DNA from 2 places in the Micromonospora sp. NPDC005710 genome. Region 2 is predicted to be linked to the other one. Evidence: riboswitches for the same ligand, from Rfam matches in the RefSeq annotation. Region 2 holds a riboswitch; the other holds the start of a gene.

Region 1 (11,418 bases), on a different contig from region 2:
ATGGCGGGAATGAGCAACGGCAAGCGGCCGATGGCAATGGCCGGACGCTGAACGTCGGGCCGACCGGCGTCCCGCCGCCACCTCGACGGCGGGGCGCTGGCCGGCCCTGCGCGCGCACCGGAGCCACGACGGTTCCCGTGTGCGCGGCGGCGTACCGGCGACATGTCGGACGCCGCGCTCGGGCGGGCAGTCCCGGCCCGAGAAGGGGCCCATCGTCCGCCGCTGTCGGCGGACCGACGAGCGGGGTGGCCATGACGGCGCACAAGGGACGCGACGGGAACAACGACCGGCTGGAGCCGGAGGCGACCACGCCGTGGGGCACCGGCGACGGCTTCGACGCCGACGCGCCCTGGGGCGCTGGCAACGACTCCCCCATGGACGAGGGCAGCGAGGAGACAGCGGTTCCCGAGGGACGGCGCGGAGAGCGGCGCGCTGGCGCCCCGGCGGGCCGGTCCGACCCGGCGGGACGGCACGGCTTCGGCTCGGTCGAGCCGACCCGCACGACGATGGCCGGACCGGGCGCCCCACCCGATCCCGCCCCCAGCGGGCGCACCTTCCCGGACGACGCCGACATCGGCGACTCGACCCAGGACGCCCTGCGCAGCCGGGGACGACGGTCCTAGGCCGACGCCCGACGGCTGTCCCGTCCGACGCTCAGCCGGTCATCGGGACGGCGTGCTCGCTGAGCATCGTCTCGGCGAGCAGTTGCGCCAGCCGGGTGGCGTCGCGCTGGGCCTGACCGGCGCAGCAGTTGTTGAACAGCACGTGCAGGTCGTCAGGGAGGTCGGCGAACTCGGCGAGCCGGCCGGCCCAGTGCCGGAGTTCGTCCTCGGCGTACGCGTACCGGAACTTCTCCTGCTTGTCGCCCGTACCCCAGGCGTCGCTGTGCCCGTGGAACCTGACGATTGCCGGCTCCGCCGTCCCGGTCAGGATCGGCGGCACCGACGACGGGTGCCCCTGCGGCATGTCGACGCAGACCAGGGAGAGGTCGTGCGAGCGGAGCAGGTCCAGAGTGTCGGTCGCGGCGTCGTCGTCGAACCAGGACCCGTGCCGTAGCTCCACACCGACCCGCCACGGCCGGCAGCGCTGTGCCAGCTCGACGATCCGGCGTTCGGCCGCGGGGCTGCGCACCAGCCAGGGCGGAAACTGCAACATCACCACACCGAGCTTGCCGGCCGCCGCGATCGGGTCGAGGGCCGCGCGGAACCGGGCCCACAGCTCGTCGTACGCCCGCTCGGGCAGGTCACGGCGGCGGATCCGGCTCGGGCCGGCGGCCGGGCGGAGATCCCGGGGCAGTACGGCGACAGGCGTCGGGTGACCGGTGAAGAGGCTGAACGCCTTGACGTCGAAGGTGAAGTCGTCCGGTGTGGCGTCCACCCAGCCCTGGGTCGTCTCCGGCACCGGGATGGCGTAGTAGGACGTGTCCACCTCGACCATCGGGAACTGGCTGGCGTAGAAGCCCAACCGACGAGCTGGCGTGGTGGCCGAGCGGGGGTACCACCCGGAGCGCAGCACTGACTGGTCCGCCCAGGACGACGTGCCCACCTTAATCACACCCATGTTGTTCAGTGGACCGCCACCGGCGCGGATCGGCAACCGCTGGCGGGTCTCCCGCCAACCCGGTGTGGTGTCCGGGAAGTGTCGGTGCCTCGCCCTACGGTGACCTCGGGTGGACATCAACGAGGGGTGGCGGCATGACAAGCACCGAACAGCTGACCGGTGAGCGCACCGACTTCCTACAGTCGCTCCGCAGGCACCGCGGTTTTCTTCTGCAGACCGTCGACGGGCTCACCGACGAGCAGGCGGCCAGCCGTCCCACCGTCAGCGGCCTCTGCCTCGGCGGCATCATCAAGCACGTGGCCGGCGTCGAGCACCGCTGGATGCTCTTCGCCGTCGGCGGTGCCGAGGCGATGGGCCGCGAGGAGGTCGACTGGGTCGGTCAGTTCCAGATGGCGCCGGGCGAGACCCTCAGCGCGCTCGTCGCACACTTCCAGGCGGTGGCCGGCCGCACGGACGAGCTGGTCGCCACCCTCGACCTGGACGCGGCGCACCCGCTGCCGGAGGCGCCCTGGTTCGAGCCCGGTGCGAGGTGGACGGTCCGCCGGGTGCTGCTGCACCTGATCGCCGAGACGGCCCAGCACGCCGGGCACGCCGACATCCTGCGGGAGTCGATCGACGGTGCCAGGACCATGGGCTGACCTCGGCACACCGCCGGTGGCTCAGCGCAGGCGGTGCCGGCGTTCGGTGGTCCGGTCTCTCGCGTAGGCGTCGGAGTGACCCCAGCGGCCCGGGATGTCGAGCAGTTCCAACCGACCGAATCCCTCCGGCACCGCCGGGTTCACCAGCAGGTTGTCACCGGTGGGTCGCAGGCCCAGCATGGTGCCGAGCAGCATCAGCATCCCTCCCGACGACCAGGCCTGCGGGCGGCAGCTCGTCGTCAGTTGCACGGGGTAGGTCGTCAGGGCGCGGTCGTAGCCGGCGATCACTCCCGGCGCCGAGCTGCCGATCGTCTGCGCCATGTCGAAGATGCCGCCCGCGATCCGGGCCGCCTGTTCGTCCAGGCGGTAGCGACGCAACCCGGCGGCGATCAACGCGTTGTCCGAGGGCCACACAGCGCCCAGGTGTGTGCCGACCGGGTTGTAGGTGCGCTGCCCCTCGGCGAACGTCCGCACCCCCCACCCGCTGAACAGTCGCGGCCCGACCAGGTGCTCGGCCACCGCTTCCGCGCGGTCGTCCGCGACGATCCCGCTCCAGAGCAGATGCCCCATGTTGGAGGCCAGCGCGTCGACAGGTTCGCCGTACGGATCCAGCGCCAACGCGTAGTACTCCCGGTGGGGCAGCCAGAAGTCCCTGTTGAAGCGATCCTTCAGCGCTTCCGCCTCCCGTTCCAGCCGGTCCGCGTACGCGGGGTCACCCCAGAACTCCCGGGCCAGCCGGGCGCCACGTCGTTTCGCGTCGTACGCGTAGCCCTGCAACTCGCAGGTGGCGCGGGGGAAGGCGGGCTGCCGGCCCCGGGCGTCGACGATCGCGTCCGGGGAGTCCTTCCAGCACTGGTTGATGGCGCCGTCGCGTTCGTTGCGGCGCTGGTAGCCCAGGTAACCGTCCCCGGTCAGGTCGCCGTACTCGTCGATCCAGTCCAGCGCCATCCGGGCCGGGTGACGCAGTTCGCGGATCAGGTCGGCGTCACCGGACCAGCGCTCGTACTCGTCGAGCAGCACGACGAACAGCGGGGTGGTGTCCGCCGCGCCGTAGTACAGCGCGCTCGCCCGGTCGCTGAACGCCCCGGTCTCGCCGTAGCGGAGCTGGGCCAGGATCTTGCCGGGCTCCTCGTCCAACGCGTCGTCGAGCTGGCCGCCCTGCATCAGTGCCAGCATCCGCAGCGTCGCGGGGGCCAGTTCGGGGGTGAACGCCATCGTCTGCAGGCAGGTGATGAGGGCGTCCCGTCCGCACAACCCCATCGCCCAGGGCAGACCGCCGATCGGCACCCGCTCGCGGTACGACAGCGGCCGGTAGCGCAGCGCCGCCAGGTCCGTGAGGGTGCTCTGGTACAGCTCCTCCAGGCCCCTGCGTTCGGCCACCAGTCGCGGCGCCCGGTCCAGCCACCGCACCAGGTCCTCGCGCATCCCCGTCCGCACGGTCTGCTGGTGCGGCCGCAGATCGGCGCGGAGGTCCCGGCCGTCCTCGCCGCCCATCGTCACGCTGACGTGCAGGTCGGTCTCCCACACCCCGTCGGGTGCGATCCGGACCCGGAACGTCATTCCCTGCTCGTCCACCTCGGCGGGGAAGGTGCTGCGCACTGTGGTCTCGCGCACGAACCGGTCCCGCTGGTAGCGCAGGACGAGTTGCTGGTTCGTCGAGTCGGCGGTGACGTCGACGGCCCGTCGCCGCAGCTGCCCGACCTCGACGACGTCGGTGAAGTCGCTCGCCATCTCCACCCGGACCGTGTATTCGGCGGGCTGCGACGAGTGGTTGAGCACTGTGATGTTCTCGTGGAAACAGTCGTGCACCGAGCGGTGCCTGATGATCGACACGTCGGCGTCGACGTAGTGGCTCGCCGCGCCGGGGACCAGGAAGAACCGGGTCTCGAAGTAGGTGAGGTCGTCGCGGGACAACGCGTTGACCCGTTCACCGTCGATCCGGAGCACCCAGTGGGACAGGAACCGGGTGTCGTACGCGAACAGCCCGACCGGGGCCCGCGGGTCGGCCTCGATGTCGCCCTGGGCGTCGCCGATGGCGAACAGGTTCCCGGCGATGACGTGCACCAGTTCCTGCTTCACCGCCGCTCGTCCCGAGCGGTCGTCGCACCCTGGCCGACCAGCGCGGCCCGGCCCAGCTCGCGGGGATGACGGGCGCCGTCCGGCCCGGCGAAGATCCGCCGCAGCAGCATCAGCAGCCGCATGTTGCCCTGCACTGTCAGCTCGTTGCGCAGCAGGCCGGCGCCAGGGTGCAGCTCGCCGCGGGCCATCCGGTCGAAGACCTCCCGGTCGGCCCGCACCACCAGTTCGGCGTCGTCGGCCGAACGGGTCACCCGGACCTGTTGGTCGGCGACGGTCAGGTACCAGTGATCGGTGCTGCCGTCGTCGCGGACGTCGAGCCGCAGCGTCCCCGTTGTGGTCTCCGGCAGGTCGGGCCGCCGAGAGGTGTCCAGCTGTCCCAGGTACTGCTCCACCGTCGCGCCCATCGGGCCCCCTCCCCAGGGTTTCCCGCAGGATCACCCGCGTCGGGGTGAGCCCGGTTCACCCGAACCGGGTGAGAGCGGTCAGCCGGCCTCGATCAGGCCGCGCACGTAGGCGGCCTGGCCCACGTGTTGCAGGTCGTCGTCGGCGACGCTCACCAACCGGACGCCGAGGGTGACCGGCGGGTCCCACGCCTCGTCGACCACGCGGTCCAGGTCCGCCGGGCCCAGACCGGCCAGGAAGCTTCCGGTACGCGCCGCCACCGCCTCGTAGTAGTCGATCAGCGCCTGCGCGCTCTCCGGCCGCACCGCCGTGACCTGGGCGGCCGAGTGCCCGTAACCGATGTCGTCGGGGTCGGCGCTGAGCCCGAACCGGCCCGCCCACTCACCGCTCACCCAAACCTGGTCGGCGTCGAGCAGGTCGGCGACGTGGTGGTCCTGCACCCGGGTGAGGTGCCAGACCAGCCAACCCACCGGGTTGGCACCCGGGCCGGGCTGGTGGCGCAGCTGCTCGGGGCTGAGGCCGTCGACGGCAGCGCGGACGAGGTCGGGCAGCCGGCCGTACGCCTCGGTCAGCAGGTCACTCACATTCACGGCTACGCCCTCCCTGTGTCGCTTTCCGACCAGGTACCGCCGGATCCGGGCGGGCAAACCTCGGAACTACGGTGATCACATGGTCGCCGCAGTGGAGTTGTACCTGGACCCGGACGCCACCCGCCGGATCCGGGTGCTCTGGGACGCGCTGGAGGCCGAGGGAGTGCAGAGCATGCGCTCTCTGCTGGAGCAGCGCCACCGTCCGCACGTCTCGCTCATGGTGGCGCCCCGTTTCGACAGGGAGCAGGTCGTCGAGGCGCTACAGGGGACGGTGGTGGCCGCCCCACTGCGGCTCGACTTCCAGCACGCCGGCCAGTTCGTCGACCGGGTGCTCTGGCTCGGCCCGGTACCCACCCCGGAGTTGCTGGCGCACCACCGGCTGGTGCACGACCGGCTGGCCGCTGCCGGAATCCCCCTCGCGGAGCACTACCAGCCGGGGCGGTGGGTGCCGCACTGCACGCTCTCCATGCGGGTGCCGAACTCGCTGATGGCCGCCGCGGTGCGCCGCTGCCTGGAGGTGTTGCCGCTGGCCGCGACAGTGGTCGGCGCGGCGCTCACCGACCACGCGCGCGGCATCGCCCACCCGCTGCCTTGACCGTGCCTCGACCGTAGACGCGTAATGTCCGGTTTGGCGGGCCGCAGTCGGAAACCCGAAAACAAGCGGTGCGGATGTGGCCGGGCGTGGGATGGTTCGAGTGGCCGTCGTACCGGTGGTGGGCTGCTTATAGGCGGTTCACCCGGCCGGTGTGGCGCGGCGCGGGGTCACCCCGCTCCGCCCACGGCGGCTTCGACGAGGAGAGGCAGGGCCCATGCAGGCTCAGCGCAGGCCACCGCGTACCGAGCGGAGCCAGACCCGGGACGACCGGACCGGCGGCGGGATGACCGGGGCGGCGACGCCGCTGACGATCTGGGCGGCCGCCGTACTGCTCGGCCGGATCAGCGCCGGCGACGACGACGTCGAGGACGAACGGCACATCCTGCGCGGCATCGAGTGAGTTCGAGCAGTGCGGCTCAGAGCCAGCCGCGCCGCTTGAAGATCACATAGAGGGTGCTGCAGACCAGCAGCATCAACAGCAGCGCGAACAGGTAGCCGAAGCGCCAGTTCAGCTCCGGCATGTGGACGAAGTTCATGCCGTAAACGGTGCCGATGAGCGTGGGGGCGAACAGGATCGCCGCCCAGGATGAGACCTTCTTCAGCTCCTCGTTCTGGCTGTAGCTGGCCGCCGTGAGGCTGCGCATCTCCTCGTTCTGCTGCTGCGAGACGAGCGTGGCGTTGACGGTGAGGATGTTCTGCAACAGGTGCCGGAAACCGTCCACCCGCTCCACCACCTGGGTCAGGTGGTCGGTCACGTCACGCAGGTAGCGGCGCAGCTCCTCGTCCGCGCTGGCGCTGCCGGCGCCGCCGGCCAGCGAGTCGAGCACACTGAGCAGCGGCCGGGCGGCCCGCTGGAACTGGATGACCTCGCGGCTGAGGCCGTAGATGCGGCGGCTGGCGTTCGGGTCACCACCGAACACCTGGGTCTCGATCTCGTCGATGTCGTTCTCCAGCCCGGCCACCACCGGCGCGTACCCGTCGACCACCTGGTCGAGGATCGCGTACAGGATCGCCTCCGGCCCCCGGGCGAGCATCTGCACCTCGGTTTCCAGCCGCCGCCGCACCGCCGCCAGGTCGGGAGCCTCACCGTGTCGGACGGTGACCACGAAGCCCGGCCCGATGAACAGGTGCAGCTCGGAGAACTCGACCTCTTCCCGCAGGTCGTCGTAGCGGGCGGCGCGCAGCACCACGAACACGGTGTGCCCGTACCGCTCCAGCTTGGGCCGCTGGTGGGCGTTGATGGCGTCCTCGACCGCCAGGTCGTGCAGCCGAAACTCGCGGGCCAGCGAGGTGATCTGCTCGATGTCGGGCCGGTACAGCCCGATCCAGGCCATCGCGCCGTCCTGCTCCTGAAGGCAGCGGTACGTCTCGGCGAGGCCGGACGGTGAGGCGAACCGGTGGCCCCGGAGGTAGACCGCACTGTCGACCAGGCCGCCACGCGGCGCGGGGGGCGACTCCGTGGACGGCCGCTCGCCCACTCTGGTCTCGTACTCGTCGAGTTGACGGCCGAAGCCACCATCGGGGCGGAAGCGACGGCCGCCGACCATGCCCTGTCCCCTCCCCCGGTGCCGTCCGGTCCAGCCCGGGGCGCTGCTTCCCCCCTGTCTCGGGCGCGAAACCCGCCGTGGCGTCGGCCGGGTTCGGCGCACCGGCGGACGCCGGCGGCCCGGCGGGCGGATACTCACGGTGACCGCGGGTGGGATGACGGGGGACGCGCCGGTGACTGTCGACAGACGCGGCGGCCGGTTGCGGGGGTGGCTGCTCGACGCCGGCTCGGACCAGGCCGTGCAGCACCCGGGGCCGCACGCCCGCCCGCCGGAGCACCGGCACCACCCGTGGTGGAAGGTGATGTGCCTGACCGGTGTCGACTACTTCTCCACACTCGGTTACCAGCCGGGCATCGCGGCGCTGGCGGCCGGGGCGCTCTCACCGGTGGCGACGTTGGTGCTGGTGCTGGTGACCCTGCTGGGCGCGCTTCCGGTCTACCGGCGGGTGGCGGTGGAGAGCCCGCACGGTGAGGGTTCGATCGCGATGCTGGTACGCCTGCTGAGCTACTGGCCCGGCAAGTTGCTGGTGCTGGTGCTGCTCGGTTTCGTGGCCACCGACTTCATCATCACCATCACCCTCTCGGCGGCCGACGCGACGGCGCACATCGACGAGAACCCGTTCTGGCCGAGCGGGCTCAAGGGGCACGAGGTGCTTGTCACGCTGCTGCTGGTGTCGCTGCTGGGCGCGGTGTTCCTGAAGGGATTCACTGAGGCCATCGGGATCGCCGTCGTCCTGGTCGCGGTCTACCTGACGCTGAACGCGGTGGTCGTGGCCGACGCGCTGTGGCGGGTGGTGACGCATCCGAGCGCGGTGGGCGACTGGACCACCATGCTGACCACCGGGCACGGTGATCCGTGGCTGGTGGTCGGGCTGTCGCTGCTGGTCTTTCCCAAACTGGCGTTGGGTCTGTCCGGCTTCGAGACCGGGGTGGCGGTCATGCCGAGCGTACGGGGTGACCCGCAGGACTCGGAGGCACGACCGCTGGGCCGGATCCGTGGCACGCGCCGGTTGCTCACCACCGCCGCGGCGATCATGAGCGTCTTCCTGATCACCAGCAGCGTGACGACCACAGTGCTCATCCCTCCGGAGGCATTCAAGCCGGGTGGGCCGGCGAACGGGAGGGCGCTGGCCTACCTGGCGCACGCCCACCTCGGCGAGGTGTTCGGCACCGTGTACGACCTGTCCACGATCGGGATCCTCTGGTTCGCCGGGGCGTCGGCGATGGCTGGTCTGCTCAACCTCGTGCCGCGCTACCTGCCCCGCTACGGCATGGCGCCGACCTGGGCACGAGCTGTCCGGCCGCTGGTGCTGGTCTTCACCGCCGTGGCGTTCCTGATCACGGTCGTCTTCAAGGCCAGCGTGGACGCGCAGGGCGGCGCGTACGCCACCGGGGTGTTGGTGTTGATCACCTCGGCCGCGACGGCGGTGACGCTCGCGGCGCGCCGGCAGCGTCAACGCGGCCGCACCATCGCCTTCGGAGCCATCGCGGTGATCTTCGTCTACACGACGCTGGCGAACGTGGTCGAGCGCCCGGACGGCGTCAAGATCGCGGCCTGTTTCATCGGCGGGATCATCCTGGTGTCGGTGCTGTCCCGGCTGATGCGGGCCTACGAGCTACGCGTCGACCACGTCGAGTTGGACCCGGCCGCGTCCCGGATGATCGACGAACGAGCCGGGCGGCGGATCCGCCTGATCGCGCACGAACCCGACCGGCGCGACGAGGCGGATTACCGCGCCAAGCTGGCCCAGACCATGGCGGACAACGACTTCCCCGACGACAGCGACATCGTCTTCGTCGAGGTCACCGTCACCGACCCGTCGGACTTCGAGACCGAACTGCTGGTCTGCGGCAGCGTGGTCGACAGTCGCTTCCCGGTACTCAGTCTGGCCAGCTCGTCGGTGCCCACGGCACTCGCCGCCCTGCTGCTGGAGATCCGGGACCGCAGCCGTCGACGCCCCCACATCTACTTCGAGTGGTCCGAGGGCGGCCCGGCCCGCAACTTCCTGCGTTACCTGGCGTTCGGGCAGGGCGCCATCGCCTCGGTCACCCGGGAGATCCTGCGCCGCCAGGAGCCCGACCCGCACCGTCGACCGCACGTGCACGCCGGCTGACCTGCGAACGGGCGGAGCGTCGCGCACGGTGAGCGTGGTCATAACGACTGGACGGTCGACCCGTTGGTGCTGCTAGCCTCGGCGCAGGTCATGAGTGCCAGCGCGAAGCCCCGGCTCGCTGGCCGGCAACCCTCCTCCGCGGTGGGGTGCCCCGGGTGAAGACCAGGCACCGGCTCGACGTCGGTGCAAGCGTGGCCTGGCACCCAGGTCAGCACTAGACCCGGGAGAACCATGCGCATCCTCAGCACCGCCCCACCGACCGACGTCGCGGCTTCCCGCACCGGTCGACAGTCGCCGGCACTGACCCGGCGACGGCACGTGGACATGATGCGAATGTGCAGCGCCGCCTGTCGTCGCGGCACCGCGCTCTAGCACCCCCTTCCCGAACTTCCTCCCACCGGTACGCCCATCGGGCGCGCCGCCGGTGGCGCACACCAGTGCGCGCCGAGACACCACCCTTCGGAGACACCAGTGCGACTTCTTCCTGCCCTGACCCGTGCCGCTGCCCTGGGCGCGGCCACGATCCTCGCCGCCACCGCCCTCACCGCGTGCGGCGACGACAGCTCGTCCGACGCCACCACGAACCCGTACGGCCTGGCCCAGCCGGGCGTGCTGCGCGCCGGCACGCTCACCGACGCCCCACCGAACGTGTACCTCGAGGACGGCAAGTTCACCGGCTTCGACAACGACCTGCTGACCGCGGTGGCCGGCAAGCTCGGCCTCACTGTCGAGTTCGTCGGCACCGACTTCTCGGCGCTGCTCAGCCAGGTGAACAACCACAAGTTCGACGTCGGAAGCTCCTCGATCACGATCACCGAGGCCCGCAGGAAGACAGTCGACTTCGGCAACGGGTACGACTTCGGCTACTTCGGCCTGGACGTGCCGGCCGGCTCGCCGGTCACCGGCTTCGACCAGCTCACCGGCAAGCGGGTGGTGGTGGTGCAGGGCACCGTCCAGGACGACTACGCCACCGGCAAGCAGCTCAACCCGGTACGTGTGCCCGACTACAACGGCGCGATCAACCAGCTCAAGGCGGGCACCGCCGACGCGTGGATCGCCCCGGCGGAGATCGGCGAGAAGTCGGCCGCCGACAGCAAGGGCAAGATCACCGTGGCGGCCAAGCAGCTCAGCCCGGCACCGACCGCGTACGCCGTGGCCAAGGGCAGCGACAAGCTGCGCCAGGCGCTGAACAGGGCCCTCGACGAGGTCATCGCCGATGGCACGTGGAGCCGGTTGCAGGCGCAGTACTACCCGGGTCGGCCGATCCCGGCGGACTTCAAGCCGGGCAGCGCGGGGGCGACAGCACCGTCGGCGTCCGCGTCGGCGGCACCGTCCGCGTCGGCCGCGTCCTGAGCCGGTGACGAGCGAGCGGGGCGGTGGGAGGAGTAACCGATGGATCCGTTGAGCACCCTGTGGGAAACCTTCTTCGACGCCGACGCGATGCGCGAGGCGCTGCCCGAGATGCTCACCGTCGGGTTGCCCAACACGCTGATCCTGGCGGTCTCCGCCGCCCTGCTCGGCTCGGTGCTGGGCCTGCTGCTGGCCGTCGCCGGGATCTCCCGCAGCCGCTGGTTGCGCTGGCCGGCGCGGATCTACACCGACGTGTTCCGGGGGCTTCCGGCCGCGGCGACGATCCTGCTGATCGGCGTGGGGTTGGCTCCGCTGGGCATGCGGGTCTGGGGGCCGGATCCGTACCCGTTGGGCATCCTGGCGTTGTCGCTCATCGCCGCCGCGTACATCGGGGAGATCTTCCGGTCGGGTATCCAGTCGGTGGAGGCCGCCCAGGTGGAGGGCGCCAGGGCACTCGGATTCTCCTGGGCCGACACGATGCGGCTGGTGATCGTTCCGCAGGGCATCCGGCGGGTGCTGCCGGCCTGGGTGAACCAGCTCATCG
Region 2 (11,418 bases):
GCTGGGCTACCTGGCTGTCGTCCTGCTGGTGGTGGCCGGTCTGGCGTTCCTGCTGTCGGTGATCACGGACGCCGCACTGGGCGCTGTCGGTGGTGCGGTTCTGCTCTGGATCCTGTCCAGCATCCTGGACCAGATCACCGCCCTGGGCGGGCTGCGCGACTTCCTGCCCACCCACTTCAGCACCGCCTGGCTGGGTCTGCTGTCGACTCCGGTGCAGACCGACGACGTGGTGCGCGGCTGCATCTCGGCGATCAGCTACGCAACGCTGTTCTGGGGGTTGGCGTTCTGGCGCTTCACCCGCAAGGACATCACGTCGTAGCCTTCTTCCAGGCGCTGACGCCGATCCGGCCGGTGTTGCCGAGGTCGATCGGCCCGTCCGGGTCGACGTCCTCGGCCGGCTGCCCGGCGGCGGGTGCCACAGTCAGGAACTCGCCGTTCGTGGCCACCACGGTCGAGTCGGTGACCAGGTTGCACCACAACACCACGGCGGTGGCCCGCTCGCCCTGGGCAAGGGTGACCTTCCGGGGCGGTTGGTCGAAGCCGGAGGTGATCTCCCTGGCGCCGTTCACCATCCGCAGCATGACCGGCTCGTGCGCTTCGTCGAAGACGTGCAGCACCGGGTACCCGTTGAGCTGGTAGGGGCGCTCGCCGCAGTTGACCAGCTCGAGGTCAAGGGCGCGAAGGCCCATCGCGGCGTCCCCGCCGGTCGACCGGATCCGTACGCCGGTGGCCGGGCACGCCGCGGGCGGCTCGGTGCTCGCGGACGGGCCTGCTTCTGGCAACGATGCGGCGGGCGGCGGTCCGCTCGGGTCCCCGCCCTGGCCCCGGTGCTCGTCGCGAGTGCAGCCACCGAGAACGAGAGCCATCGCGACCGTCGCGCCGACGCGTCGCCGCGTCGCCGTGTGGTGGGAGATCATCCGTTGATCCTCGCCCATCTGGGTGGCGCATCACCGCCCCGCCCCGGCCCCGGCTTTGGCCCCGGCCCCGGCCTCGCCGGCTCTCGCCGCGCTGCCATACGAACAGGTAGGCAACGTCTCCTGGCGCCCCTTTGGAGCTGAATCGTTTGCGACATCGCTCGCCGGAGCGGACCCGCCGTCGTCGGCCCGGTAGAGGATCAGCTCGGCGGCAGGATCGGTCGCTTGCGGCTCCTGGCCTGGCACGCTACGACGGAGACTCCCGGTGCTCATCCGAGCATGTTCTTACGGCTGCTGGGACGGCTCTGCACAACTCGCCGGGGTGGTCGACCCGCAGGCTGCAGCGGGCACCGCCGGGGAGGCGGTGATCGCACCAGACCCGGGTACGCAAGAACTGACGGTCCTCTTCGCTCAGCGTAGTCTCGCCGAAGTCGATGGTGCTGACGTGGCAGAGCGAGTCGCATCGCCGACATCAGAAGGCGTATCGCCGCGGGCGAATGGCCGCCTGGCCACAAGCTGCCCTCGACCAAGGACATGGCGGAGCTCTACAACGTAGGCAGTCAGTCGACAGTCCGGCAGGCCATCACTATCTTGATCGAGACCGGCGAGTTGTACGGCCCACCAAGGGCTCGGCGTCTTCGTTTCGGAGTAATCCCGTTCGCTCGCTGCTGCGCAAGCGTGAGCTTGCTGGACTCTCCGGGCTTGTGCCGGTGCTTCCGGTCGTCCTTCGGTGTGCCGGCCGCCCCACGCCTGGGGGCTTCAACGAGGCGGCTTCGGCGGCCGACCGGCGGCTCTCGGCTGATGTCGTAAACGAGTCAGCTCCAAAGCGCGCGCAAGTAGTGGGTTCCACCAGCCCGCCGACACCGACGCGCCGCCCGTCGAGCCGACACCGACGCACCGCCCGTCGAGCCGACACCGACGCACCGCCCGTTGCGCTGGGCGGCGCACCTGCGGACCACGGCCGGTGGGGTGGGACGCTCAGGCCGGCGGGTGCTCGGTGAGGACCGCGTCCAGCAGGCCGGGGTAGAGCGTGTCCAGCTCGTCCCGGCGGAGCCGGACCAGTCGGCTGGTGCCGGCGGCCCGGGTGCGGGTGAGGCCCGCCTCGCGCAGCACCTTGAGGTGGTGGCTACGGGTCGCCTTGGAGACGCCGAAGTCGAAGCTGCCGCAGGCGGCCTCGCCGCCCTCGGCGAGTGCCCGAACGATCTGTAGCCGCACGTCGTCGGCGAGTGCGGCCAGGACGCTGGTGACCGGTACGGCGGTCAGGTCGGGTTCGTGCGGCTCCATGTGACCAGTGTAACCCTTGTTCGACAACTATCGAACAACGCCCTACTGTCGGTGTCGTTGGTTCGACGATACTCGAACATTGGAGTTGCCGATGCGATCCCGCGCCACCGCGTACCCACTTGTCGCAGTGCTCGGCTGGGGCGTGATGTTCCCGATCCTGGCCAGCGCGCTCAACCGGGTCGACCCGCTCAACCTGACCACCGCGCGGTACCTGCTGGCCGCCGTCGTCCTGGTCGCCATCCTGCTGCTCCGCGAGGGTGCCGGCGCGCTGCGGCACGGAGGCCGGGCGCTGGAGGTGGTGGTGCTCGGAGTGGTCGGCTTCGCGGGCTTCAACCTGCTCACCAACCTGGCGCTCGAACACGCCGCCCCACAACAGATCTCCCTTTTCGTGGCCACCACCCCGGTGATCACCCAGCTGGTCCGCTGGGCCCGCGACGGCGTACGCCCGAAGCCGCTCCTGCTGGCCCTCTCCCTGGTGGCGCTCCTCGGAGTCGGTTTGGTGATCACGCGCGGCAGCCTGGCCGGGCTCGGCCAGTTCGGCCTCGGCGGGCTGATGATGATCGGTGCGGTGCTGGGGTGGGGCATCTACACCCACGGTGCGAGCCGTTTCGGCGAGTGGTCCCCGCTGCGCTTCACCACACTGACCGCGCTCGCCGGCACCGCCGCCATGCTCGCGCTGAGCATCGGCGCCGACGCCGTCGGCTGGCAGCACGCGCCGGCCGCCGCCGACCTCGTGGCGGTCGCGCCGCAGTTGACGTACGCCGTGCTGGTGGGTGCCGTGATCGCGGTCCTCGCCTGGAACACCGGTGTGCAGCGACTCGGTGCCGCGAACGCCGCGCTGTTCATGAACCTCGTCCCGGTGACCACCTTCGCGGTGCAGATCGCCCGCGGCTACCGGCCGGAGCCCGTCGAACTGGTCGGGGCCGCCATCACGATCGCCGCCCTGATCGCCGCGAACCTCGCCGCACGGCCCCGAACCGCGTCGCTGCCCCGGCCGACAGCGGTGACGGACCCGGTCGCGGTGACCGAACCGGTGGCGGTGAGTGCTCGCTGACCCACTACCTGGGATCAGCGGTAGCAACCGTCGACAGCGTTGTCCTAGACTCGGCGGCACAACTGAATACCTCATCCAGAGGGGCTGAGGGATACGGCCCGACGACGCCCCGGCAACCACCCCGCGCGCTCACCGCTGAGCGACCCGCGGGGCAGGTGCCAATTCCGTCCCCGCCGCACCGTGCGATGCGGGGAAAGATGAGAGGGATCTCGACATGACGTCGACGCTCGTCAGCTCCGGCATTGACACCTCCGCCAGCCCGGCCCGCGCCCTGGTCTGCCGTGCCTGTTCGGCCCGGTACCCGCTCGCCGCCCAGCACGCCTGTTACGAGTGTTTCGGCCCGCTGGAAGTCGACTACGACACCGCCGCGCTGGCCACCGTGACCCGTGAGCAGATCGAGGCCGGGCCGGACAACATCTGGCGGTACGCCGCGCTGCTCCCCGCCGGTCAGGACCCGGCCACCCGGGTCACCCTCGACCCGGGGCTGACCCCGCTCGTCGCGGCCCCGCACCTCGCCGCCGAGCTGGGCATCACCGCGCCGCTCTGGGTCAAGGACGACAGCGCCAACCCCACCCACTCGTTCAAGGACCGGGTCGTCTCGGTGGCGCTCACCGCCGCGAAGGCGCTCGGCTTCAGCCGGTTCGCCTGCGCGTCGACAGGCAACCTGGCCAACTCGGTCGCCGCGCACGCCGCCCGCGCCGGGGTGCCCTCGGTGGTCTTCATCCCCAGCGACCTGGAGCAGGGCAAGGTCATCACCACCGCCGTCTACGGCGGCGAACTGGTCGCCATCGACGGCTCGTACGACGACGTCAACCGGCTCTGCGGCGAACTGGTGGAGACCGACGAGTTCGAGGACACCGCCTTCGTCAACGTGAACGTCCGGCCGTACTACGCGGAGGGCTCCAAGACCCTCGGCTACGAGGTGGCCGAGCAGCTCGGCTGGCGGATCCCCGCACAGGTGGTCATCCCGATGGCCAGTGGTGAGCTGCTCACCAAGATTGACAAGGCGTTCTCGGAGCTGGTGGAGATCGGCCTGGTCGAGGCGCCGGCCGGCGGTTGGAAGGTCTTCGGCGCGCAGTCCGCCGGCTGCAACCCGATCGCCACCGCGCTGCACGCGGACACCGACACGATCATCCCGGTCAAGCCGACCGGCATCGCCAAGTCGCTGAACATCGGCGACCCGGCAGCCGGCCTCTACGCCCTGGAGGCGGTCCGCCGCACCGGCGGCTGGATGGAGTACGCCGACGACGACGAGATCCGGGCGGGCATCCGCGACCTGGCCCGCACCACAGGGGTCTTCGCCGAGACCGCAGGCGGCGTGACGGTCGCCGTGCTGCGCAAGCTTGTCGAGTCCGGTCGGCTCGACCCGACCGCCGAAACTGTCGTCTTCAACACCGGCGAGGGCCTGAAAACCATCGACGCGGTGGCCGGGCAGGTCGGTCCGACCCATCACATCAAGCCCTCGCTGCGCGCCGCCCGCGACGCCGGCCTCCTCGGCTGAGCCGGACTGCCGAGTGGATCACTCGGTAACTGGGTTTTCGCTGTGAGTGTGGAAAACCCGCCGCTACGGACTTGACGGCAGGAACCGGACGGCGCAAGATGCTCCGTGCGGGAGGGCATTTCGCCGAAGACTTTTGAAGTTCTTACGACCCAACGCCGGAGGCGTTGTGCGAGTGCTCCTCCCGACCACGTTCGATCGGGCCAGCGATTAATCGCTGGCCCGATCGCTTTGTCCGGGTGCACCCTCAGCGGCATGAGCATCACGATCGCGTCGTTCGACGGCGCCGACCAAGCTTCGGTCGACGAGGCGTACCGGATCGGATCGGCCGTCAACGGCGTCGATCTGCCGGATCTGCCGCCCTTCTGCCGGCGGCGGTTCGACGCGTTGTTCCACACACCGATGCCCGGCACCCAGACGCTCTGGGCGCTGGCCCGACTGGACGGCGTGCCGGCCGGCTATCTTCAGCTGGACCTACCGCAGCTCGACAACACCGACAATGCCAACGCCGAGCTGAAGGTGCACCCCGAGCTGCGGCGCCGGGGCGTCGGCCGGGCACTGCACGAGTACGGAGTGCGCCTGCTGCGCGAGCACGGCCGCAAGCGGGTCGTGGCACTGACCGTCTCCGCGCTGCCCGACGGCCCGGCCCGAAGCGTGGCAGGTGACGCGTTCGCCGCCTCGACCGGTGCTCAAGCCGCGTTGGTCGAGGTGCGTCGCCGGCTCGACGTCGCCGAGATCGACCGGATCGCACTCCGGGCGGCGCTCGCCGAGGCCCAGCCCCGAGCCGAGGGCTACCGGTCGGTCTGCTGGCAGGGTGCCACCCCGCAGGAGTATCTGACGGATATCGCCTACCTGGACGGCCGGCTGATGATGGACGCGCCCCTGGGCGACGTGCAGTGGGAGCCGGAGCAGGTGGACGCCGAGCGCATCCGTGGAACCGATCGGGCTTCGGAGGCCAGGGGCCGGCGGCGATACCACCTCGGGATGCGACACGAGGCATCCGGTCGGCTGGTCGCCTGGACGCTGCTGGAGGTGAGCGCCTCCGCCGACTGGCACGCGTTCCAGCAGATCACCATCGTCGACCCTGCCCACCGTGGGCGCCGGCTCGGCCTCATCGCCAAGGCGGAGAACCTGCACCACCTGCTGACCCACGAGCCGGGGGTGCGGAGCATCGACACCATCAACGCCGCCAGCAACAGCTACATGGTGGCGATCAACGAGCAGCTCGGCTTCCGCCCGGTGGACTCCTGGACGGACTGGCAGCTCACCCTCTGACAGGTATCGGCGCTACTGCTCGCGGACTTGGCTCAGGCATGATGGCGGGCATGACGGAGACCCCGCATCCCCTGTACGACAGGCACGCCGACACCCTCAACCGTGCGCTGACCGCGATCACGGAGCGGGGCTACTGGTCCGCCTATCCCGAATCCCCCAGCCCTCGGGTGTACGGCGAGACCGCCGCCGCCGACGGTAAGGCCGCCTTCGAGGCGTACCTCGGTGGTGATTTTCCGCTCGACCAGCCCGGCAGCGGCGAGCCAGTCGCCACCGAGACGAGCCCGTTCGGCGTGGAGCTGGCGGTGCGGTACCCGCACGCCGGCCCCGGCGAGCTGGTCAGCGCCGCCTCCGCCGCGCTGCCGGCGTGGCGCGACGCCGGCCCGCAGGCCCGGGTCGGTGTCTGCCTGGAGATCCTCGACCGGCTGCACAAGCACATCTTCGAGCTGGCCAACGCTGTGCAGTTCACCAGCGGGCAGGCGTTCGTGATGGCCTTCCAGGCCGGTGGCGCGCACGCGCTGGACCGGGCACTGGAAGCGCTCGCGTACGCGTACGCCGAGATGACCCGGCACCCGGGCACGGCCGGCTGGGAGAAGGCCGCCGGCAAGGGTGACCCGCTGCGGATGACCAAGACGTTCCACGTGGTGCCGCGCGGGGTGGCGCTGGTGATCGGCTGCAACACCTTCCCGACCTGGAACTCGTACCCCGGGCTGTTCGCCTCGCTCGTCACCGGCAACCCGGTGATCGTCAAGCCGCACCCGCGCGCGGTGCTGCCGCTGGCCATCACCGTGAAGTACGCCCGGGAGGTGCTCACCGAGGCCGGGTTCGACCCGAACCTGATCATGCTGGCGGCCGAGGCGCCAGGTGAGAAGCTGGCCAGTGACCTGGCCCTGCACCGCTCTGTCAAGATCGTCGACTTCACCGGCTCCACCGAGTACGGCGACTGGCTGGAGACGCACGCCCGGCAGGCATCCGTCTACACCGAGAAGGCCGGCCTCAACACAGTCGTCATCGATTCCACCGACGACTTCGCCGGCCTGTGCCGCAACCTCGGGTTCACGCTGACCCTCTACAGCGGGCAGATGTGCACCACCTCGCAGAACATCCTCATCCCGGCCGGAGGCATCGAGACCGACCAGGGGCACAAGAGCTTCGACGAGGTGGCGGGCGGGATCGCCGCCGCCGTCGGCAAGCTCACCGCCGACCCGGCCCGGGGCGTGGAGTTGACCGGCGCCATCGTCAACGACGGGGTGCTGGAGCGGCTGGCCGAGGTGACGAAGGTCGGCGAGCCGGTGCTGGAGTCGCGCACCGTCGCCCACCCGTCGTACGCCGACGCCGTGGTGCGTACCCCGACGATCGTCAAGCTGACCGCGGACGACACGGAAACGTACGGCCGGGAGTGGTTCGGGCCGATCTCGTTCGCCATCGCCACCGACTCCACAGCCCACAGCCTGGAGTTGCTGCGCCGCACTGTCGGCGAGAAGGGCGCGCTCACCGCCGGGGTCTACTCGACCGACGAGGCGGTGCTGGACGCCGTCGAGGCGGTGGCGGTGGAGGTCGGGGTGCACCTGTCCTGCAACCTCACCGGCGGTGTCTTCGTCAACCAGTCGGCGGCGTTCTCCGACTTCCACGGCAGCGGAGCCAACGCGGCGGCCAACTCGGCCCTGACCGACGGCGCGTACGTGGCCAACCGGTTCCGGATCGTGCAGTCTCGGCGACACGTCTGATCAACTGCTCTCGGTGATCAAGAGGTTTGCGTCAACGTCAGCGCCGTTTCTGACGCAAACCTCTTGATCACCGGACCGGGTCAGGCTGGGCGGCGCATTTGTAGCTCGGTTAGGGCTGGGATGGTGGGGTGGGGGACCCGTACGCCGGTGTCCTTGAAGCCCAGCCGTTGGTAGGCGCGGTAGGCGCGGTCGTTGCCGACGACCACCTCCAGCAGCAGTTCCGGTCGGCCGCAGGCTTGCGACCAGGCGGCCACTCCGTCGATCAGTTCGCCGAGCAGTCCACTGCCGCGCCAGGTCGGCGTGACGTACACGGCGTAGATCACGGTGAGCCCGGGTTCGTCCGGGGTGCTGGTGCCACCGGCGTGCCCGACCAGCCGGCCGCCGGGGTCGGCGATGAACTGGGCGTTGCGGGACCCGGCCGAGGTGTACGCGATCCGGGCCGCGTACTCGTTGTGGGGTCGGGCCGCCGCGTCCGCCAGGGTCTCCAGGAAGGCCAACGGCGCGTCGGCGAGCATTTCCAGGCGCAGCGCCCGCGTCCGGGCGGCGTCTTCCGGTCGGACCCGGCGGATCTCCGCGAGCCGCGAGCCCGACGAGCCCATGTCGGTGGTCATGTCAGCATGCCTACCACAGCGGATCTTCGTGAGCTGTGCCCGATTGCCGCCGCCGCGCGGGCACCTCGCGGCCGTTGGTCAATTCGCAATGACGCTCACGAATCCGGTGCAGTGGGCACCCGGGCCGATCGGTGTGTCGGCAGCGCCCCGGAGTGTGTCCGATTTGTGGCCGTGCGTGGCCGTCGTAGCTCGTGTAGCGTGCGATTTCCGTCACCTGTTTCAATGGCGGTCATCGATCGCTGGGGCGGTGATCGGGGCGCCCGGCCGCGCCGTGCGCCGGGTCAGGTAACACCGCGCAGAGTGAGGGAAGTGCACCGTGGCACAGGGCAGCGTGAAGTGGTTCAACGCCGAGAAGGGCTACGGCTTCATCGCCGTCGACGGCGGTCAGGACGTCTTCGTCCACTTCTCCGCCATCGAGATGGACGGTTACAAGGCGCTGGACGACGGTCAGCGGGTCGAGTTCGAGGTCGCCCAGGGTCAGAAGGGCCCCCAGGCAGAGCACGTACGCGTCATCGGCTGAGCTTCCTGGCTGATCGGCCCGGTGAGTCGGGGCTGCGGCAGGGGCGTGTAGCCGGGAAGATCGTGAACCGTTCCAGCCGATGCTGAGGAGCGTTCATGAACGACCAGCCACCCCCGCCCCCTCCGTCCCCCGGGCCGGGGGAGCCGGACCCGTCCTCGCCCGTCGGCGGCCCCGGCCAGCCCGGTCCGCCGCCCGGCTGGGGGCCGGGCCCGCCTCCGTCCGGTCAGGCAGGTCCGCCGCCCGGCTGGGATCCCGCGCCGGGTGCCGGGGGTGCCGCCCCACAGCCGGGCTGGGTGTTTCCGCCGACCGGGGGTTACCCGCCCGGGGCGGGTCCCTACGGCGGGCAGCCGTGGTATCCGGGGCCGCCGGTCGGCTGGTACCCGCCGGGTTACGGGTTCGACCCGAACGACGCCCTGATCACGCCGCCCGGTGCCGGCGTCGGCGGCTGGTTCAACAGGTGCGGGGGAGCGCTGCGTCGAGGCTGGCGGCAGTTGGTGCCGATCATGCTGCTCACCCAGGTGCTGCCGGCGGCGGTGCTCTCGGTGATCGCCCTCGGGGTGGACCCGTCGGCTAACTGGGCCGCGCAGGCCGAGTCGAATCCGAACCCCGTGCTGCCTGACAACTTCGCCACCGAGGTGCTGAGCCTCCTGGTCGTGCTCGTCGGCGGCAGCCTGGTGATCGGGTTGGTGCAGTCCGTCGGGTGGGCCGCCGGCACCTGGGTGATCACCCGGCAGGCGGCCGGTCAACCGGCCAGCCTGGAGTCGGCGCTGCGCTACGGCCTTCGTCGGGCGCTCGGGCTGTGGGGCTGGACCCTGCTGGTCAGCCTGATCATCGGCGTCGGTGTCTGTTTCTGCGTGCTGCCGGGCATCTACCTGGCCTTCGCGTTGAGCATGGCCGGCCCGGTCTATCTCTTCGAACGCCAGAACCCGATCGGTCGGTCGTTCCGGATGTTCCACGACCGGCTCGGCCTGCTGCTCGGTCGGGTGGCACTGGTCGCCCTGGCGGTGATCGTCGTCAGTGTGGTCTCCAGTTCCCTGGAGGGGGTGGGCACCTCCGCGTTCGGTACGGATCCGTTCGCGTCGCCAGGTACGGCGGTCGGAGCGGTGGTCGTGATCGGGATCACCGCCGTGCTGGCCCTGCCGGCTCATCTCGCCCAGCTGATCGGTCTGGTGCTGACATACGCCGAGCAGCGCGCTCATGAGGCGCCGGTGAACACCTCCGTGCTGGCCGCGGAACTCGGCTGAGCGGCGGCATCGTGCTTGCACTCGGCAGGGGAGAGTGCTAAACAAGTCATTGGCACTCGCATACCGTGAGTGCCAGCGGTCGGGACGGTGGGGCCAGGTTGCGCCGGTGTGGAGACACCGGGGCGGCACATGGCCGGTCGTCGCGGGCTATCCGGCCCGGCCGAAGGACGTCGTCGTCGCCAGGTGGCGACGTCCCAAGGTGCGCACACCAGGCGGCCCATCCGGGGCACACAAACTCGGGTGGCCCGTGAGTGTCCAGGAGGACAACGCCGTATGGCCAAGATGATCGCTTTCGACGAAGAGGCTCGCCGCGGCCTCGAGCGGGGCATGAACCAGCTCGCCGACGCCGTAAAGGTGACGCTCGGCCCCAAGGGCCGCAACGTCGTGCTCGAGAAGAAGTGGGGTGCCCCCACCATCACCAACGATGGTGTGAGCATCGCCAAGGAGATCGAGCTCGAGGACCCGTACGAGAAGATCGGCGCTGAGCTGGTCAAGGAAGTCGCCAAGAAGACCGACGACGTTGCCGGTGACGGCACGACGACGGCGACCGTCCTGGCCCAGGCCCTGGTTCGCGAGGGCCTGCGCAACGTGGCCGCCGGCGCCAACCCGATGGCCCTGAAGCGGGGCATCGAGGCTGCTGTCGCGAGCGTCTCGGAGGAGCTGACCAAGCTCGCCAAGGACGTCGAGACCAAGGAGCAGATCGCCTCCACCGCCTCCATCTCCGCTGGCGACAGCACCGTCGGCGAGATCATCGCCGAGGCGATGGACAAGGTCGGCAAGGAAGGCGTCATCACCGTCGAGGAGAGCAACACCTTCGGGCTGGAGCTGGAGCTCACCGAGGGTATGCGCTTCGACAAGGGCTACATCTCGGCCTACTTCATGACCGACCCGGAGCGTATGGAGGCCGTCTTCGACGACCCGTACATCCTGATCGCCAACAGCAAGATCTCGTCGGTGAAGGACCTGCTCCCGATCCTGGAGAAGGTCATGCAGTCGGGCAAGCCGCTGCTGATCATCGCCGAGGACCTGGAGGGCGAGGCCCTGGCCACCCTGGTGGTCAACAAGGTCCGTGGCACCTTCAAGTCGGTCGCCGTCAAGGCGCCGGGCTTCGGTGACCGCCGCAAGGCCATGCTCGGTGACATCGCCATCCTCGCCGGTGGCCAGGTCATCAGCGAGGAGGTCGGCCTCAAGCTCGACGCCGCCAGCCTCGACATGCTGGGCCGCGCCCGCAAGGTCGTGGTGACCAAGGACGAGACCACCATCGTCGACGGTGCCGGTGACGCCGAGCAGATCC

The links. Region 2 has a riboswitch for S-adenosylmethionine ahead of thrC (threonine synthase). Riboswitches for the same ligand answer to the same signal wherever they lie in the genome.
Region 1: it holds a riboswitch for S-adenosylmethionine, as region 2 does, so the genes downstream of both, ABZ406_RS06995 (ABC transporter substrate-binding protein) here and thrC (threonine synthase) in region 2, are expected to answer to the same signal.

The regions. Positions count from the first base shown of each region.
Region 1 covers NZ_JBEXYP010000004.1:115,823-127,240, reverse strand. The annotation lists gene ABZ406_RS07050 (hypothetical protein) at 1-51, shown strand, start outside; gene ABZ406_RS07045 (hypothetical protein) at 252-623, shown strand; gene ABZ406_RS07040 (DUF72 domain-containing protein) at 655-1,560, opposite strand; gene ABZ406_RS07035 (DinB family protein) at 1,695-2,198, shown strand; gene ABZ406_RS07030 (glycogen debranching N-terminal domain-containing protein) at 2,220-4,277, opposite strand; gene ABZ406_RS07025 (SCP2 sterol-binding domain-containing protein) at 4,274-4,681, opposite strand; gene ABZ406_RS07020 (DinB family protein) at 4,760-5,269, opposite strand; gene ABZ406_RS07015 (2'-5' RNA ligase family protein) at 5,349-5,864, shown strand; gene ABZ406_RS07010 (hypothetical protein) at 6,079-6,264, shown strand; gene corA (magnesium/cobalt transporter CorA) at 6,281-7,411, opposite strand; gene ABZ406_RS07000 (amino acid transporter) at 7,584-9,524, shown strand; SAM riboswitch class IV at 9,611-9,722, shown strand; gene ABZ406_RS06995 (ABC transporter substrate-binding protein) at 9,996-10,877, shown strand; gene ABZ406_RS06990 (amino acid ABC transporter permease) at 10,917-11,418, shown strand, end outside.
Region 2 covers NZ_JBEXYP010000002.1:194,047-205,464, reverse strand. The annotation lists gene ABZ406_RS03280 (ABC transporter permease subunit) at 1-319, shown strand, start outside; gene ABZ406_RS03275 (DUF4232 domain-containing protein) at 309-917, opposite strand; partial or broken gene ABZ406_RS03270 (hypothetical protein) at 1,162-1,371, opposite strand; gene ABZ406_RS03265 (GntR family transcriptional regulator) at 1,377-1,724, shown strand; gene ABZ406_RS03260 (metalloregulator ArsR/SmtB family transcription factor) at 1,893-2,198, opposite strand; gene ABZ406_RS03255 (DMT family transporter) at 2,290-3,252, shown strand; SAM riboswitch class I at 3,321-3,456, shown strand; gene thrC (threonine synthase) at 3,467-4,753, shown strand; gene ABZ406_RS03245 (GNAT family N-acetyltransferase) at 5,006-6,025, shown strand; gene paaN (phenylacetic acid degradation protein PaaN) at 6,076-7,749, shown strand; gene ABZ406_RS03235 (GNAT family N-acetyltransferase) at 7,830-8,360, opposite strand; gene ABZ406_RS03230 (cold-shock protein) at 8,677-8,880, shown strand; gene ABZ406_RS03225 (hypothetical protein) at 8,976-10,124, shown strand; gene groL (chaperonin GroEL) at 10,398-11,418, shown strand, end outside.